Regions from separate parts of the Kribbella ginsengisoli genome, predicted to be linked through region 2. Evidence: riboswitches for the same ligand, from Rfam matches in the RefSeq annotation. Region 2 holds a riboswitch; the other holds the start of a gene.
What was found. Region 2 has a riboswitch for cyclic di-AMP ahead of ABD768_RS41135 (RNA polymerase sigma factor). Riboswitches for the same ligand answer to the same signal wherever they lie in the genome.

Region 1: linked by a shared signal. The riboswitch ahead of ABD768_RS24120 (C40 family peptidase) and the one ahead of ABD768_RS41135 (RNA polymerase sigma factor) in region 2 are both predicted to bind cyclic di-AMP.

The regions. Positions count from the first base shown of each region.
Region 1 covers NZ_BAABAA010000007.1:129,463-137,772, reverse strand. The annotation lists gene purF (amidophosphoribosyltransferase) at 1-867, shown strand, start outside; gene purM (phosphoribosylformylglycinamidine cyclo-ligase) at 917-1,996, shown strand; gene ABD768_RS24145 (DUF3073 domain-containing protein) at 2,254-2,442, opposite strand; gene ABD768_RS24140 (ABC transporter permease) at 2,657-3,472, opposite strand; gene ABD768_RS24135 (ABC transporter ATP-binding protein) at 3,536-4,423, opposite strand; gene ABD768_RS24130 (sensor histidine kinase) at 4,590-5,729, shown strand; gene ABD768_RS24125 (response regulator) at 5,787-6,443, shown strand; gene ABD768_RS24120 (C40 family peptidase) at 6,556-7,419, opposite strand; cyclic di-AMP (ydaO/yuaA leader) riboswitch at 7,419-7,612, opposite strand; gene ABD768_RS24115 (threo-3-hydroxy-L-aspartate ammonia-lyase) at 7,873-8,310, opposite strand, start outside.
Region 2 covers NZ_BAABAA010000022.1:30,481-38,790, forward strand. The annotation lists gene ABD768_RS41130 (hypothetical protein) at 1-336, shown strand, start outside; cyclic di-AMP (ydaO/yuaA leader) riboswitch at 799-955, shown strand; gene ABD768_RS41135 (RNA polymerase sigma factor) at 1,209-2,003, shown strand; gene ABD768_RS41140 (hypothetical protein) at 2,236-2,397, shown strand; gene ABD768_RS41145 (DUF6338 family protein) at 2,487-3,185, shown strand; gene ABD768_RS41150 (hypothetical protein) at 3,178-3,375, shown strand; gene ABD768_RS41155 (hypothetical protein) at 3,669-4,163, shown strand; gene ABD768_RS41160 (YobI family P-loop NTPase) at 4,698-8,310, opposite strand, start outside.

The sequences.
Region 1 (8,310 bases), on a different contig from region 2:
ACCGCCGCGCTCGACATCGTCGGCGCGAGCTTCATCCGTGAGGTCGAGCCGGGCGAGATCGTCGCGATCGACGAGGACGGCCTGCGCTCGACCCGGTTCGCCGAGGCCGAGCCCAAGGGCTGCCTGTTCGAGTTCGTCTACCTGGCCCGCCCGGACACCCAGATCTCCGGCCAGCGGATCCACACCACCCGGGTCGAGGTCGGCCGCCAGTTGGCCCGTGAGCACCCCGTCGAGGCCGATCTGGTGATCGCCACCCCGGAGTCCGGCACGCCGGGCGCCATCGGGTACGCCGAGGAGTCGGGCATCCCCTACGGCTCCGGGCTGGTCAAGAACGCCTACGTCGGCCGGACCTTCATCCAGCCGAGCCAGACCATCCGCCAGCTGGGCATCCGGCTGAAGCTGAACCCGCTGCGCGAGGTGATCGAGGGCAAGCGCCTGGTCGTCGTCGACGACTCGATCGTCCGCGGCAACACCCAGCGCGCGGTGATCAAGATGCTGCGCGAGTCCGGCGCCAAGGAGATCCACGTCCGGATCTCGTCGCCGCCGGTCAAGTGGCCGTGTTTCTACGGCATCGACTTCGCCAGCCGGGCCGAGCTGATCGCCAACGGGCTGAACACCGAGGAGATCTGCCGTTCGATCGGCGCCGACTCCCTCGGCTACGTCAGCCTCGACGGCTTGATCGAGGCCACCTCGGTGCCCAAGGACAAGCTTTGCCGGGCCTGTTTCGACGGGATCTACCCGGTCGCGCTGCCGGAGCCGGAGCACCTCGGCAAGCACCTGCTCGAAGTACCGGTGCACACCGACATCGACGGCCTCGCCACGGTGTCCGGTGGCGCGGGTGCCGCCGACGCGCTGTCCCGGCCCTGAAGCCACGGCTGATCAGGCCCGCAAGCCCCCCAAGAAAGCGAGAACCACAGTGAGCGAGGGCGCGAGCTACGCGGCCGCCGGCGTCGACATCGAGGCCGGTGACCGGGCCGTCGAGCTGATGAAGGAATGGGTGGCCAAGGCGACCCGCCCCGAGGTGGTCGGCGGGCTCGGCGGCTTCGCCGGGCTGTTCGACGCGAGCGCGCTGACGGCGTACCGGCGGCCGTTGCTGGCGACCTCCACCGACGGGGTCGGCACCAAGGTCGCGATCGCGCAGAAGATGGACCGGCACGACACGATCGGCTTCGACCTGGTCGGCATGGTCGTCGACGACCTGGTCGTCTGTGGCGCCGAGCCGCTGTTCATGACCGACTACATCTGCACCGGCAAGGTGGTCCCGGAGACGATCGCGCAGATCGTCAAGGGCATCGCCGAGGCCTGCGTCGAGGCCGGTACCGCGCTCGTCGGCGGCGAGACCGCCGAGCACCCCGGGCTGCTGGAGGCCGACGAGTACGACGTTGCCGGCGCCGCGACCGGGGTGGTCGAGGCCGACGAGGTGATCGGGGCCGACCGGGTCCGGGCGGGTGACGTGGTGGTCGCGATGGCGTCCTCCGGCCTGCACTCGAACGGCTACAGCCTGGTCCGGCATGTGTTCTTCGACCGGGCCGGCTGGCAGCTCGACCGCGAGGTGCCCGAGCTGGGCGGCACGCTCGGTGACACGCTGCTGATCCCGACGCGCGTGTACGCCAAGCACTGCCTTGAGGTGATCCAGGAGCTCAACGCTTCCGACGAGAAGCCGTTGCACGCGATGTCCCACATCACCGGTGGTGGTTTCGCGGCCAACCTGGCCCGGGTCATCCCCGACGAGCTCGCGGTCCGGATCGACCGGTCGAGCTGGACGCCGGCGCCGATCTTCGGGCTGGTCGGGCAGCTGGGCGGCGTACCGCAGCTCGAGCTGGAGAAGACGCTGAACATGGGTGTCGGCATGGTCGCCGTCCTGGACCCGGCCGCGGCGGACCGCGCGATCGCGGCGCTGGCCGAGCGCGACATCGACGCCTGGGTCTGCGGCGAGGTCAGCGCGGCCACCGATGCCAAGGCAGGCGTCGAGCTACAGGGTGACTACGCGAGCTGACGCACTGTCGAACCGCTGCCGGCGTCCACGGACGCCACCAGCGGAAGGCAGCCCGCAGTGCTGACGGCTCGTGCCGGGACGTTTCTCCGGTGCCCGGACTGCTCAGTGGGCATCGGGGAAACGCCCCGGACCTCAACGCGTCGGAAGGGCAGGCTCGAAGGACCTGTCCTGCCGTGTGGTGGAACTACGTCGGCCAAGCACAGTCGACCTGTCCGAGCGCCCTGAGGCGCTGGACAGGTCAGAGTGCTGCTGCGGCTTTACCGACGGGGGTGGTAGTCGTCGGCGTCATCGCCGACGTCTGTGTCGTTGTTGCCGTTCGCAGAGGTACCACCCTCGTCCCCGCCGGACAGCTCTTTCTTGAGCTGGTCCAAGTCGGTGTCCCAGGTGCGGTACTTCAGGTCGCGTGCGACCTTCGTCTGCTTGGCCTTTGCACGGCCGCGCCCCATAGCGTCGACCCCCTCGCACAAGTCAACCGGGTACGCAGCGTGGCGCCCACGGATCAGTCGTCAGTAATCGTGGTTACAGGTTACCCGGAGCCGGTGTCCGACACACGCACCGCCCCCTGACTGGACCCCCGAAGAGGTCCGATCACGTGCCGGGAGGCCTGCCCGGTCCCCTCAAACCGGTCAGGCCTCCCGCGTTCTCGACCCCTCAGCGGGGTTACTTCACCTCGCGACGTGAGCTTGCCCACAGTCCGACGATCGTCGGCAGGACGACCCAGACCCCGATCGCGGTGAGCGTCTCGGGCACCATCCCGTGCAGGTCGCGCTCGGCGATCCGGCCGAAGGCGCCGAACACGTCCAGCCAGTTCGCGTTGTCCTTGAACAGGGCAGGTCCGGCCAGGGCCCAGGCGGTCGGGGCGACGAAGAAGACCAGGATCGCGACGGCGGTCTGGGCGATCACCGCGCCGAAGGCGGCGCCCATCACGACGTTCAGCGCGGTCGACAGGTAGGCGCCGGCCAGCGCGCCGCCGATCCCGGCGTACGAGGCCCCGGCGCCGTCGATGGCGCCACCGATGGCCGTGGCAGCCAGGGCCATCGCCGCGGTCACGCTCAGTACGACGGCGCTCAGTACGATCGCGGAGATGAACTTGGCGAACTGGACCCGGATCCGGCGCGGCGACAGCGTGAACGTGGTCAGCGCGGTCCGCTGGGTCCACTCACTCGTCATCGCCATCACGCCGATCACCGGCAGGATCAGCATGACCCCTGTCGACGCCGCGGCCAGGTAGCCGTCGAAGCGCTGGACTCCGTCGTTCAGGTGGGTGAGCTGCCAGGTCAGCGCGGCGACGGCCAGGGCCAGGATGCCCAGGATCAGGAACCGGCCACTGCGGGTGTTGACCGACTTGCGCAGCTCGATCGTGACGAGCTTGACGAAGGACTGGCCGCGCGCGGGCGGCAGCGAGGTGGCGACGGCGGCCCGGTGCTTGCCCGGAGCGGCCGCGACAGCCGGCGAAGAGATTTCGGTGACAGCCATGATGTTTGTACTCCTGAAAGACAAAGGGAAGGAAGGAAAGCGGACGGGCTGAGCTTCGGGTGATCAGGCAGCTGCGGCGGTGGGGCTGGTGAGCTGGAAGAACAGCTCCTCCAGGCCGGCGCCGTCGCTCTCGCGCAGTTCGATCAGGACCTGGCCGGCGGCAGCCGCCGCGCGGCCGACCTGCTCGGCGGTTGCGTCGACGCGCAGCGCGCCGTCGTACAGGGGCTCGAGGTTGAGTCCGGCGGCGGTCAGGGCCTCGTTCAGGCCGATCGGGTCGAGACCGCGGACGAGCGTGCCGCTACCGGCCAGCAGTTCCTCCAGGGAGCCGTTCGCGACGATCTTGCCGCCGCCGATCACGACCAGCCGGTCGACGGTCGCCTGGACCTCGCCCAGCAGGTGGCTGGACAGGATCACCGTGCCGCCGCGGGAGGCGAAGTCCTGCAGCAGTCCACGCATCCAGCGGATGCCCTCAGGGTCCATACCGTTGGCCGGCTCGTCCAGGATCAGCGCGGCGGGGTCGCCGAGCAGCGCTGCGGCGATGCCGAGCCGCTGCCGCATCCCCAGCGAGTACTGACCGACCCGGCGCTTCGCGGCCCCCGTGAGCCCGACAGCCTCCAGCATCTCGTCCGCCCGGCTGTTCGGTACGCCGAGCAGAGACGCGTTGAGCAGCAGCGTCTCGCGACCGGTCCGGCCGGGGTGCTGGGCCGCCGCGTCGAGCATGACACCGACGACGCGCCCGGGGTTGGGCAGGTCGGCGTACTTCTTGCCGGCGATGGTGGCGCGGCCCGAGCTGGGCGGGGTGAGCCCCGTCAGCATGCGCAGCGTGGTCGACTTGCCGGCGCCGTTCGGGCCGAGGAAGCCGGTGATGCTGCCCGGCTCGACCGTGAAGGAGACGTCGCTGACCGCCGCGTGGTGGCCGTAGCGCTTGCTGAGGTTCTCGACTGTGATCATGCCCCTTACTCTTCCGGCCGGACCCCCCTCGCCACATCGACCGACCGTCTGCGGTCACCCCCTACTTAAGTCGCCCGGAACGCGGCGGACCCCCACCCGATGGGGGACACCAGGCATCAACGGAAGAGGGACGTAAGTCCTGACGTGCCGCGACTACGCTGACTCAATGCAACGGTTGCGGCGCTGGTACGCCTGGTTCATCCGGCGCGCCCCGCGCATCCGGGACGTCCTGTACGTCGCGTTCAGCCTGCTCACGATCGTCGCGCAGGCGTCCTCCGGCAAACCCGGCTGGCACACCGGCGACTGGATGGTGCTCGGCGTCGGCATCGTCGCGTCGCTGGCCCTGTGGTGGCGCCGCAAGTACCCGGTCACCGTCACCGTCATCGCGGTGGTCGCGCTCGGCTCGGCCGGGATCTTCATGCCGGTCGGGCTGGCCCTGCTGACGCTGGCCATCCGCCGGCGAGACCTGGCGCTGGCCGTTCTCACCTTCGCGGCGTACGTCGCCTACATCCTCCAGAACCGCCCGTCGAACGGCGACCTCTGGGTTCCGATCTTCACCGGCCCCTTCCTGATCGGCGCCTGGGTGGCGGTCGGTGCCTACGTCGGCGCCCGGCGGGACCTGATGGTGTCGCTGCGGGACCGGGCCGAGCGTGCGGAGGCCGAGCGCGAACTGAGAGCCGAGCAGGCGCGGCTGGGCGAGCGGGCCCGGATCGCGCAGGAGATGCACGACGTACTGGCCCACAAGGTCTCGCTGATCGCGCTCCACGCCGGCGGCCTCGAGGTGAACCCAGCGGTTGGCCCGGACAAGGTGGAGAGCTCGGCCGGGCTGATCCGCGAGACCGCCCGGCAGGCGATGGAGGACCTGCGCGAGGTGCTCGGCGTCCTGCGGACCGACGTGAGCCAGAACGGCGCCGACCTCGCTCCGGTACCACGTGCCGCCGACCTGGAGCGGTTGGTGCAGGCGTCCCGCGCGGCCGGCGTCCAGGTGACGAGCTCATTGACGCTGCCGGACGACGTGCCGGCTCTGGTCGGGCGGACGGTCTACCGGGTCGTCCAGGAGGCGCTGACGAATGTGCACAAGCATGCGCGCGGGGTCCATACCGAGGTACTGGTGGAAGGCGCGCCCGGGACCGGGGTCAATGTGCGGGTGACGAACGTCCGGCCGGTGGCGGCTGATTCACTGTTGCCCGGCTCCGGCGCGGGGCTCGTCGGGCTGCGCGAGCGCGTGACGCTGTCCGGTGGGCGTCTCGACGCCGGACCTACTCAGGACGGTGGGTGGCGCGTGGAAGCCTGGTTGCCCTACTGACCGGGGTGGCGGGGTGGGGTCAGAGATTGCAGAGCCCGATGGCAAAGAGGGAGAGCGATGACGCGGCTGTTGATCGTGGACGACGAGGCGCTGGTCCGGGCCGGGCTGAAGATGATCCTGGAGTCGGCCGACGATCTCGAGGTGGTCGCGGAGGCCGATGACGGCGCGGACGCGGCCGCGATGGTCCGCCGGCACCGGCCGGACGTCGTCCTGATGGACATCCGGATGCCACGGCTGGACGGGCTGGCCGCGACCCGGGAGGTCCAGGCCTTGCCGGATCCGCCGAAGGTCGTCGTACTGACCACCTTCGACCTGGACGACTACGTGTTCCGGGCGCTGCAGGCGGGGGCGAGTGGGTTCCTGCTCAAGGACACGCCTCCGCGTGAGCTGGTCCAGGCGGTCCGGGTGGTGGCGGCCGGCGACGCGATGCTCTCGCCGGCCGTGACGAAGCGGCTGATCGGGCACTTCGCGGCGGATCCGCGGACCGACCGGCAGCGGACCGCGCGGGAACGGCTGACCGCGCTCACCGATCGGGAGCGCGAAGTACTGGCGGCGGTCGCGCGTGGGTTGTCGAACGCGGACATCGGCCGGGAGCTGTTCATGAGCGAGGCGACCGTGAAGGCACATGTCTCGCGGGTGCTGGTGAAGCTGGACGCCACCAACCGGGTCCAGGTGGCGATCCTCGCCCACGACGCGGGATTGCTCGATACCTAGAAAGTGGACAACCGGCCGGGCGTCGTCGGAGGGGTGGGGGGTGACGACGCCACGACCGGTTGTCAGGTCAGCGGCCCGAGGGGGGAGTCAGTGCCGCTGACGGGTTGGATCCTCAGACGCGGCCGAAGGCCACGCTGCTGGTCCAGATCTTCGCCTTGGCCACCGGCTTGCCCGGCTTCGAGGCGTGCCACAGCATGCCGCCGCCGGCGTAGATGCCGACGTGGTACACGCCGCCGCCACCGCTCTTGAAGAACACCAGGTCGCCGGCCTTCGCGGTCGCCTTGCTGATGTGCTTCGTGGCGCTGTACTGCTGGCGCGACGTGCGGGGCAGCTTCTTGCCGGCCTTCTTGTAGACGTAGCCGGTGTAGCCGGAGCAGTCGAAGCCCTTGGTCGACGTGCCGCCGTAGCGGTACGGGGTGCCCTTGAGCTTCGCGGCCTCGCGCAGGACCTTCGCGCGGAAGGTCGTGGTGCTGGCGGCCTTGGTGCCGACCTTGCCGTAGAGCACGCCGTGGTTGGCGGCCCAGGTCAGCCGGCCCCAGGTCGGCTTGTTCATGTAGCCGGTGGCGCTGAGGCCCCAGGAGCGCTGGAACTTCTTCAGAGCGCCGACGGTGCTGTTGCCGAACCAGCCGTCCTGGCGCAGGCGCAGAGTCTTCTGCACGTATTTGACGGTTTTGCCCGAGTCGCGGAAGCGAATCAGGGGGCGACTGGCGATGCTCGCGTTGCCGCGGATCTGGCCGGCGGTGAGCTTCGCGGTGGTTGCTGCCGAGGCGGTCTGCGGAGCGGTGACCACGCTGATCGCGGCTCCACCACCGACGGCGAGACCGACCGAGAGGACGGCCGCTGCGGCCCGAGGGGCGGCCGCGGACTTGCTGGACTTGCGGTGCTTTGCCAACCCGCGGCCGGTGGGCCGGGTACTGGCATCGCTGGACTGACTGACGGCGCCATGAAGCGCTGTCCGTCGGGCAGTGACGGGCATGGTTGTCTCCCGACGCCTGTGAAGTTAGCTGTCGGGTTCGGGCTGAGAGTCAATAGCCCGGTCCGCTCCCGCGGACTTCACCCCAGGGACCCGACCACTCACGGTCGGGACCCAACTTCCTGGGTCCCCCACTCCTGCCATGTGGTGTTCGAGGGGAGCGGGTGTGCCTGGCAGGACTCGGCGTTGACACACTCGCAGTTCGGCGCATTTGTCGAACCGCCGACGACTGTATAACAGAACGATCACGACGCAAACCCTCAGATGCGCAGAGACCCTCTGGAAAGGCCCTGTACGGCTCTCTGACGGCTCAACGATCCGGGGTGAACATCAGGTGTCCTGAGCGCGTCTGAGCGTGTCTCAGGCGGCCGCACAGCACATTTGTGTGACCCCGGTCACATCGCGAAGTCGCTTTCTGTGACAACGAGCACAGTGCGTGCTCAGGCCCCCCTTGGCTCAGTGCTTTCCGAGCAGCTCGAACCACCGCTCGAGGCCCACGTTCCCGCCTGAAATCACCACTCCGACGCACTCGGGCAGGTTCTGGATCCGTCCGGCCAGCAAGGCCGCCAGCGCGCAGGCGCCGCTCGGCTCGACGACCACTTTCAGCCGCTCGAAGGCGAACGTCATCGCGGCCCGGATCTCGTCGTCGCTGACCAGCTCGATCCCGTCCACCAGCCGCTGGACGACCGGGAAGGTCAGTTCGCCCGGCGTGGAGATGGCCTGGCCGTCGGCGATCGTCCGCGGTACTTCGATCTCGACCCGCTCACCCGCTGCCAGCGACCGGGCGGTGTCGTCGCCCGCCGCCGGCTCCACACCTATTACCCGGATGCCCGGCGACAACTCGGTCGCCGCCGTCGCGCACCCCGCGATCAGGCCGCCGCCTCCGATCGGTAC
Region 2 (8,310 bases):
ATCGACGATCCCTTCGTCGTCTGCTGGCGCGACCTGGACGACGTCACCGTCACTGAAGAGCTCGACCGCCTCATGGACTGGGTCCAGTGGTTCATCACCCGCTACCGCCTCGACCACAAAGTCGTCCCCCCGTGCTGGCACCAGCACGGCGCCATCACCGAAGAGCTCTCCGCCCTACGCACATTCTGGGAATCCTGCTACTTGGAAGACGCCGCCCCCTCCGACCCTCTCGCCTTCCACCGCGACTTAGAACACGCCCTCCGTCGCCTCCGCGAATGGAGTTCACACCTTGGCTGCTCCCGCACCACCCACCGACCAGAGCCAGACGACCTCTGAGGTCAACACCAGCCTTGAAACATCGGCGATCGTTACCTGGCAGCAGTCTGCGGGCCGGCCGTCGACCTGACGACACAGCCCAAGGTCGGCACCGCGTGAACTAGGCCGCGGCTACCCGGCGGTGGTAAACGGCAGCCGCCGCGCCGTCCGGCGCTGCGTCCGGGATCGTGGAGGTCGGCGGGGTGGCAGTTGATGCCCTTCCAGGTTCACAACGCGCTTCCGCTCGCGGTGGCGCCACCTGTGAGCAGCGTTGGAGTTCGTCCGGCGCCACTCGGGTCATTGCGGAAATGGGTGCCTGACCAGCGGATTTGTAGGTGACCAAAGCACGGAACCGGTACCGACGCGCCCTGTGGATAAGTGTCTTTGCGTCGTGATCATTCTGTTATACCTTGATGGGTGGTTCACCGAATGCGACGAACCGTATGCACGTCAACGCCGAGCCCTGCCAGGCGTGCGTACTCCCCTCGAAACAAGCCCGTGGCAGGGGTGGGGGACCCAGGAAGTTGGGTCTCGACCGTGAGTGGTCGGGTCCCTGGGGTGAAGTCCGCGGGAGCGGACCGGGCTATTGACTCTCAGCCCGAACCCGACAGCTAACTTCGCAGGCGTGCCGAAAGTCGAACCATGCCCAGTAACGGGTTCTCGGGTGGCTGTGTGCCGCCCGGAGACGACCGCGTGCGCCTTGTTGCGCCGCCAGGCCCAACGAGCGAGGCCGCTCACACTCCGCCGGTAGCAGGCCTATTTCAGGCGACCGGCGGGTCACTCAGCTGCGCCCAGAAAAAACTTTGCGTGAGGTTGGGGGGGAATCGAGAAAGCAGCACATATGAAGGGGTGACCCCGACGGAGTCGTGGTCACCCCGCCAGAGAGGTTGGTCATGTCACCGGCCCGTCAGGAGCAGCTGGTGAAGCCGCCGGCAGGTTCCGCCGCGCCGTTAGAACCAGACGTAGGCCTGGCATCGAAATGGGCAGGTGATGCTGCCGACATCGACGCTGCGGAAGTAGATGGAGCGGATCGTGTCGACCGCCTGGCGGCTGACTTCGATCTGGTCACGGGTCTGGCCTTCCAGAACTTCCACGGCCTGGACTACCTCGAGTTCGAGCGCGAGATGGCTAAGTACGGCCTGGCGGTGATCGGGTCCTGGATCCGGCGCGGCCTCATCCGGCACTACTGCCTGCAACGAGGGTACGGCGGTCTGAAGGAACCGCCTCGAGGAGCGTTTGATGATGCGGACCTGGTCGAGGACCTGGCCCAGGAGACGGTGGGAGTGGCGTTGTTCCATTTCCGTACGGTTCTTGCTGCTGGAAAGTGGGACTACCGGCGGGGTGCCTCGCTGCGGACCTTCTTCATCGGGCAGTGCCTGATGCGGTTCCCGAACATCTACCGCCAGTGGCTCCTCCACGACGCCCCGAACGACACGACCAGCCCCGACCCCGACCCGCTGCAGCAACTGCGGAGGCAAGACCCCGACCCGGAGCAGCTGGTTATCGACCAGATGACCGGCATCGAACTGCTGGGCCGGATGAGCCCTCGCGACCGCAGGATCTTCCAACTGATGGCCGTCGGGACGACACAGACCGAGATCGCAGAAGAACTAGGCATCACGCCGAAGACCGTCGAACGGGCCATCGCCAACCAGCGTGGCCGGCTCCGCAAGGAAAGAGGCGCATGAGCGACATCAGATCCAAGATCGAGCGGTCGTCATTGGGGACCCCGAAAGCCAAGGCTGCTCGTCGAACCGTCTCCACCACCAGGGCGGCCAACGCCGTCGCACGGGCCGCCCGGATCCGCCAAAAAATCCAACGGAAGTCTGGGGGGTAGTCGCCACTTCGGCACATACACCAAAGGGTGTAGAGCCGAGTCCAATCAGGGACCCGGCGACCAGCACCAAAGGAGCAGTACTCATGGCAAAGAACACTGGCAGCGGCAGCCGCCGCGGAGCAGTCACCGGTCGCTCGCAGGTCAGCACCCCCTCCGGCTGGGTGAAGCGCGACACCGGATCCGGGAAGTTCATGGACGGCAAGGCCGACGGCAAGCCGTTCAAGGGTGTCCGCCGCGAAAACTGAACCAAGTCGGGCGCCAAGGATGGCGAAAACATCCTTGGCGCCCGGCGTGCAGTCTCCCATCAGTACCTCAGAAGACAGGAGGAGGCTAGGTGTCGATCCCGTCGACGAGCACCCAGTTGCTGATCTTGCTGTTGTTCGTCGTGCCGGGCTTCGTCTACCAAGGCGTCCGGGTCAACCTGCGCGGTCGCCGGCCAACCGACGTCGACCTGTCGACGAGACTCGTCGGCGCGATCGTGTGGTCGGCAATCTTTGGCCTGACCTACCTGATCATCGGCGGCCGGACGCTGGTCGACGCAGCAGGCGGAACCGGTGCCCTGATCCATCACCCCCGGCTCGGGGCCGCGATCGGGCTGGCCGGCGGGTTCGTCCTTCCGGCCGTACTAGCGCTGTTCCGGCTCTCCGACGACCACACAGCCTGGCTCCATGAAGCCAAGATCTGCCGCTGGTTCACCAACCGGCTGTCGTACGACCCGACACCTACAGCCTGGGACAAGGCGTTCCAGGACCGCAGCCCCTGCTTCGTCCGGATCCTTACCTCCCAGGAGAAGTGGATCGCCGGGTACTACGGCGAAAACTCCTACAGCTCGTCGTTCCCGGAGAAGCACCAGCTGTTCCTCGAGTACTGCTACACCGTCGACGCGGACGGCCGGATCGGCGATCCAATCCCCGACTCCGAAGGTGTTGTTGTGGCCTGTGACTCCGCTATCTCGATCGAACTGATCTCTCTCGACTCCGCTGATCAGCTCACACTGGAGAACCAAGCCGAAGGAGGGCAACCCGATGGCTAAGAACCTCCCACCAGGACACGGCGGATACCGGGCAACACCACCGGCCGCGAAGAAGAAGACCACCGGTAAGACCGTCGCCAAGAAGAGCGGCGAATCAAGCGAATGGGTGAAGCGCGACACCGGATCCGGCCAGTTCGTTCCGGCACCCCCAAAATCCAGCAAAGGCGGCCCGACCAGTGCCAAGAAATAACCCGATCCACAGCAGGCCGGCCACGCCTGGTCCGACAGAGGAGCGAGGGTGGAAACCCAAGGTGGTTGGCCCACCGGTACGGCCTCGAAACCCACCGCCCCCGCCACCCTCGTCCGGGGGCAGGCCTACCACAACGGGAAAGTAGACATCGTGCCGAATGCCAAGAGCCAACGATCAGTCAAAGGCGGCTGGAAGCCGGCCCCGCCGAAACCGCCAGAGTCGATTAGCAAGCCGCCTCCGCCTCCTCCGCCGACGTCTTCGGCAGGCGGAGCATCGTCAAAGAAGAGCACCTGATGGAGATCAGCCTCGACCAGTTGCGCGCGGTACTGAAGTCGCTGAGCGGGCCGGAAGAACAGCTGGAGCCGCCTACCGTCGTTCTTCAAGTCGTGGCCTCGCTGGTGGGCAACAGCGCGATCCACAGCGCCTTATCCATCAAAGCCCAGAGCCGAGCCGACAACGGCGACCCTGTGACTACGTGGCGGTACGTCGCTTTGACCGATGTCGGTCTTGTGACAGCGAGCCTGGCCAACGTGATTCCGGACTGGGAGCTCGACGGCTCGAACAGGCAAGATCCCCGCCCGACGATCGACGCGCGACTCATCCCGCTTCGGGAGGTGACCTACTGCCGGGTCATGGGAGTCGAACCACGCTCAACTGAAGAGTGGACCGCGAGCTGGGAGATCGGGATTCGTGACCTAGAGCCCCTACACCTTCCAACGAGCCGCAACCATCCGGATAAGGCTGCCGCCTCCAACCTTGGCAGAGCCATCGCTGACAGGCTCCGATGAGTGACCCAACAAACTTGGGACGCCGGCGACCCTGCCCCAATTGCGAGTGCTGCTCGGCTCAACTGTGCGAGACAGCGATCGAGCAATCCGGCGCATGCGACCACTCTGGGTCGGGAGCCAGCGATGACCTGTCGCAGTGCCCCTGCTGGCGCCCAGGGTCGACTGCCCGCGGGCGGTTGGCCGCGAGGCAGTGGTCGGAGTCGCCGCCGGCAGAAGATCGACCGGACGATCATCGCCCCAGTACCGCTGGTACAACGGAAACTCCAAATTTCGGGTCAGACGAGCGGCAAACCCAAACCAACCGCGCTTGCCGCAAGTCAGCTGGCAGGTCTCACGCGCCGGGACGCTTGGCCAGGAGCCTGACTACACCGCAGGTGCCGCCCCAAAACGCCGGCGATCGATACCAGCGCCGTACTATCCCCGTCTGTCAGAAAGACCACGGCCATCGCCTCGAGTACTTCGACACGGTCGAGGTCGGGGAGCGCGAACGGATCCGCCGCACGAAGCACAGTAGCGAGAGTGGGGCTGCGCCGCTCACGCGAGTCGGGCGACTCGGAGGAGTGGTTTGTTGCGGACTTTCTCGAAGGAGTGGAGATGGCCGGCTGACTTGAGCTGCTCGAAGAGGTCGCGATGAGTGTCCGGAACCGTTGCCGGGCTGACGGGGTCTGACGACGAGATCGCGTTGTAGGGGGCCGGCATCGCGCCGAAGAAGTGACCTATTTCGGCGGCAGTCAGGGTATCGACCTGGTTGACCAGCAGCTGCAGGACAGGGTAGGGCTCGGCACCGGCGGTGGTGAGAGCAACTAGCGAGCTGGAGGGAATCCGGATCCCTCCAGCGGCAAGGTAACTGCTGATGTGGGTCGCTTCGTCTGCGGTCAGTCGCGTCAGGCGGTTGGAATCGGCCAGGATTGCCGTGCGCACGCGCGCTGGCGCAATCCCTCCCGTCACGAGGGAGACCAGTTCCGTACCGGTCAGTGAGATCTGGTCCAGGTACTCCGGGAACGACTCGGATGCTGAGATCAGATCGCGCCTGATCGGCCATCGTTCTCCTGCGACCAGCTCATAGGCGTCCGGACCGTCGGTCAGTAGGTGCTTGGCGACGAGATTCGGTACCTCGGGGCCAATCTGACGAATTACGGCATCTGCAGGTAGCGATGCCTCGAGTTCCAAGGACTCGAGCAGCGGCTCAAGCCGCTCGAGTGGGACCGAGTCCGCGTTGACAATGTGGACGGCGAGCGCCTGTCGCTGCTCTGCAGACGCATCAGCGATAGCGCTGATGCTGCCCGCCTCCGCGACCAGTCGTCCGAGCGGGTCGTCGAACTCTCCGAACGACTCGAGGTAGCTCAGGATGTTCCTGGCACTCGTGGAACAGCGACGCTCTGCGACGACGGGCCGCCAGACTTGTTTCGGAACGTCTCTCAGATCGTGGACCTGGCAAGAAGGGGCACACCGCTGCAAGAGGGTGGAGATCGATTCCTCGGACACGTTCATCAGGGAATTGAGGACGGTGTCGAAACGCTCTGGATCCTCGATCGAGCGCATGTCCTGATCGTCTTCGAGGATGCGGAGGTAGTCGGACATGTTCGCCGTCACATGGATGAAGATCTCCTTGTCCTGGGCCAGGAGCTCATCGAGGGCGGTCGAACCGCCGGCCACCACGTCGAGGTTCGAGCGAGTGACTCGGTAGATGCTCAACTCGCGCGCCTGGTCGCGGAGCTTCCGCGTGAGTGGCTGGACGTCCTGCAACTGCACGCCGAGTTGCGAGAGCACCACGGCAGTGTTTCGAGGGTCGCCGTCGCCGCCCGTGGTCAACACTGGCAGAGTGCTCGCCTCGATGTCGACGATGCGCGCGACGGCGTCGTTGGTCGCGTAGGAGCGGTCCGGCGAGGAGTGTTCTAGTGCGGTGTTCAACAGGTCGGCAGACGGTACGTCCAGCGCCGCGATGAAGGTGAATGTCTGGTCCCAGATGGGGCTGAGTTTGCTGATGAGCAGTTTCGGGTGCTCTCCCCGAGCGATGTAGCTGTGAATGAACGCGGGGTCGCTGTCGTCGTGGGTCAGGTTCTCGACTGCAACCTCGGCGAGCGCCGGCGACGCAGTCAGGAGATAGTCGAAAATTGCGATGTTCTGTGCGCTGCGGGTGCCGAGGAAGTCGGGGCCGAGCTCTTCCAGAAGGTCGCGAACGTCGTGTGCCGGGCCGAACCTGTACTCGACGTCCTGTTCGCCGCGTTCAGTCACCTGCAAGATGAAGTTCTTGGCTGCCGCGCTCAAGTGGGTCTCGTAGTACTGGGCGACGTACAGCGCGAAGTTCTCGTCGATGTAGCCGGCTGTCAGCAGGTCCATGGCCAGAGGTGAACCGAGAGCCTGCGCGGCGACCGCCCTCAGCGGCTTCGGTCCACCATTTGTGGCGACCGTCAGATCTTGGGCAGCGAGGATCTTGGTCATGTTGGCCCATCGGATCGCCGCGATGGCATCCTGTGCGTCGCTAATTTGCGCCGTCCAGCTGGCGTGGGATTCCGACTGTAGTTCCTCGGGAGTTGTCGTGATGCCCGCGCCTGTGAGCAGACTCGACAATGTCATGGATCGCCAGGTGCCTGCGAGATATAGCTGGACGCCCGAGCTATTGGCTGCTGCAGCCCAGAACTCGGGAGACTGTGCTTCTGCCAGCGAGTAATGAGCTGAACCGGCCACTTGGATCCGCTTTGCCTCCGAGTCGGGGCGAGGCTGACCATAGAGCTCCTCCACTGCATGAAGGAACGCCGTGAGGCGGGCGCCGAGGTCGGCGCATCGCTCCGGTGACAGTTGGCCGTTGTCGAGGTGCTCCCGGAGCTCGCCGATGCGCGTCTCGTGGTTGGCGATCTGCTCGTTGACTAGGAATCGATAGGCGTCGTAGACCTTGTCGAGTCCGCTGGTGCCGCTTCGGATCTTCTCGAAGTCGCTGAGGTGCAGGTTCTTGTAGGCGACCATGGCGAAGAGTTGATCGGCGGTAAGACCTGGGAGCCCGCCATAGGCCGGGAGGATCTGGGTCTTGAAGACCTCGAACTCGTTGTGGATGTTGTAGATGAGCCTCATGTCCGTGATGTGGCCGGCGACGAGCTTGATGACTTCGGCGCCCGGACAGTCGGGGCTGGCCTGCATGACCTGGGACAACAGGTCTCGGGACGTCCGGGCGGTGATGAACGGAACCAGGGGGATGACGAGATCGAAGAATTTCGTACGGCTCGTGCTCGGCGGTTCTACCGGCCGGCCATGGGAGCGTGGCGCCACCATGGCCGCTGCCTCGACATCAGACCCCGCGTCCGCGTCGAGAAGATCGAAGATGCTGTCCCGGACGGCGTAGACGAACCTGACAGGACTCTCGTTCGGCTTGAGTTGCTGGGCACTGTTCAGGATTGTGTTCAGGCCGCGCAAAGTCTCGAAGATGCGTGCGTTGTTGAACCGGTCGAGATCCTCGAAGACAACGATCCGGCAACTCGTCGCGGTGAAGAAGTAGACGATCTCGTCGAGATAATCGTCGAAGTAGGAGTTGCTGGGCTTGGACAACGTCACCGTCGCTGGCCCGGCGCTGAACTTCTCCAGCCAGACGCGTCCTGCTAGCCGCCACTGTGCGACCACCGCGACGAGTGCGAGCAGGGCCGCGGCCGCGAGCAAGGTGGACGTATCGTGAGCAAGGCGGGCAGGCTTGCCGATCAGCTCGACGCCTGCCCAGAAGACACCCGCGACGAAGAGGGCGCCGACAAAGGCCGGCCACCAACGAAAGGGCTGGATCCGTCGGTAGCGCGATGAGGGCATTCGCGCTGCCGGCTCGCGGTAGAGCAGTTGCTTGACGATCTCCTTCTGGATGCGGTTGGAGGTCTTCTCGTCGTCCGCTTCTGTGGACTCGTTGGTCCCGAGGCTCGCCAGCGAGATGTTGACCACGCGTGAACTCGACCGGCGGGGGCTGAACCATGTCTTGACCTCCGCGTCCAGCCGTTGTTTGAGGCCATCCACAACGCTGCTCTTGCCGCTGCCGTACGGCCCGGTCAGGGCAATGTTTCGGGGTGCACTGGCGCTGGTCTGCTTCACCGCGTCTGTAAGGACGTCGACGTACCTCTTGTGATGCTGCTCTTCGTACCGTGGGCTCAGCTCGCGAAGGTTCAGCACGCTCGAC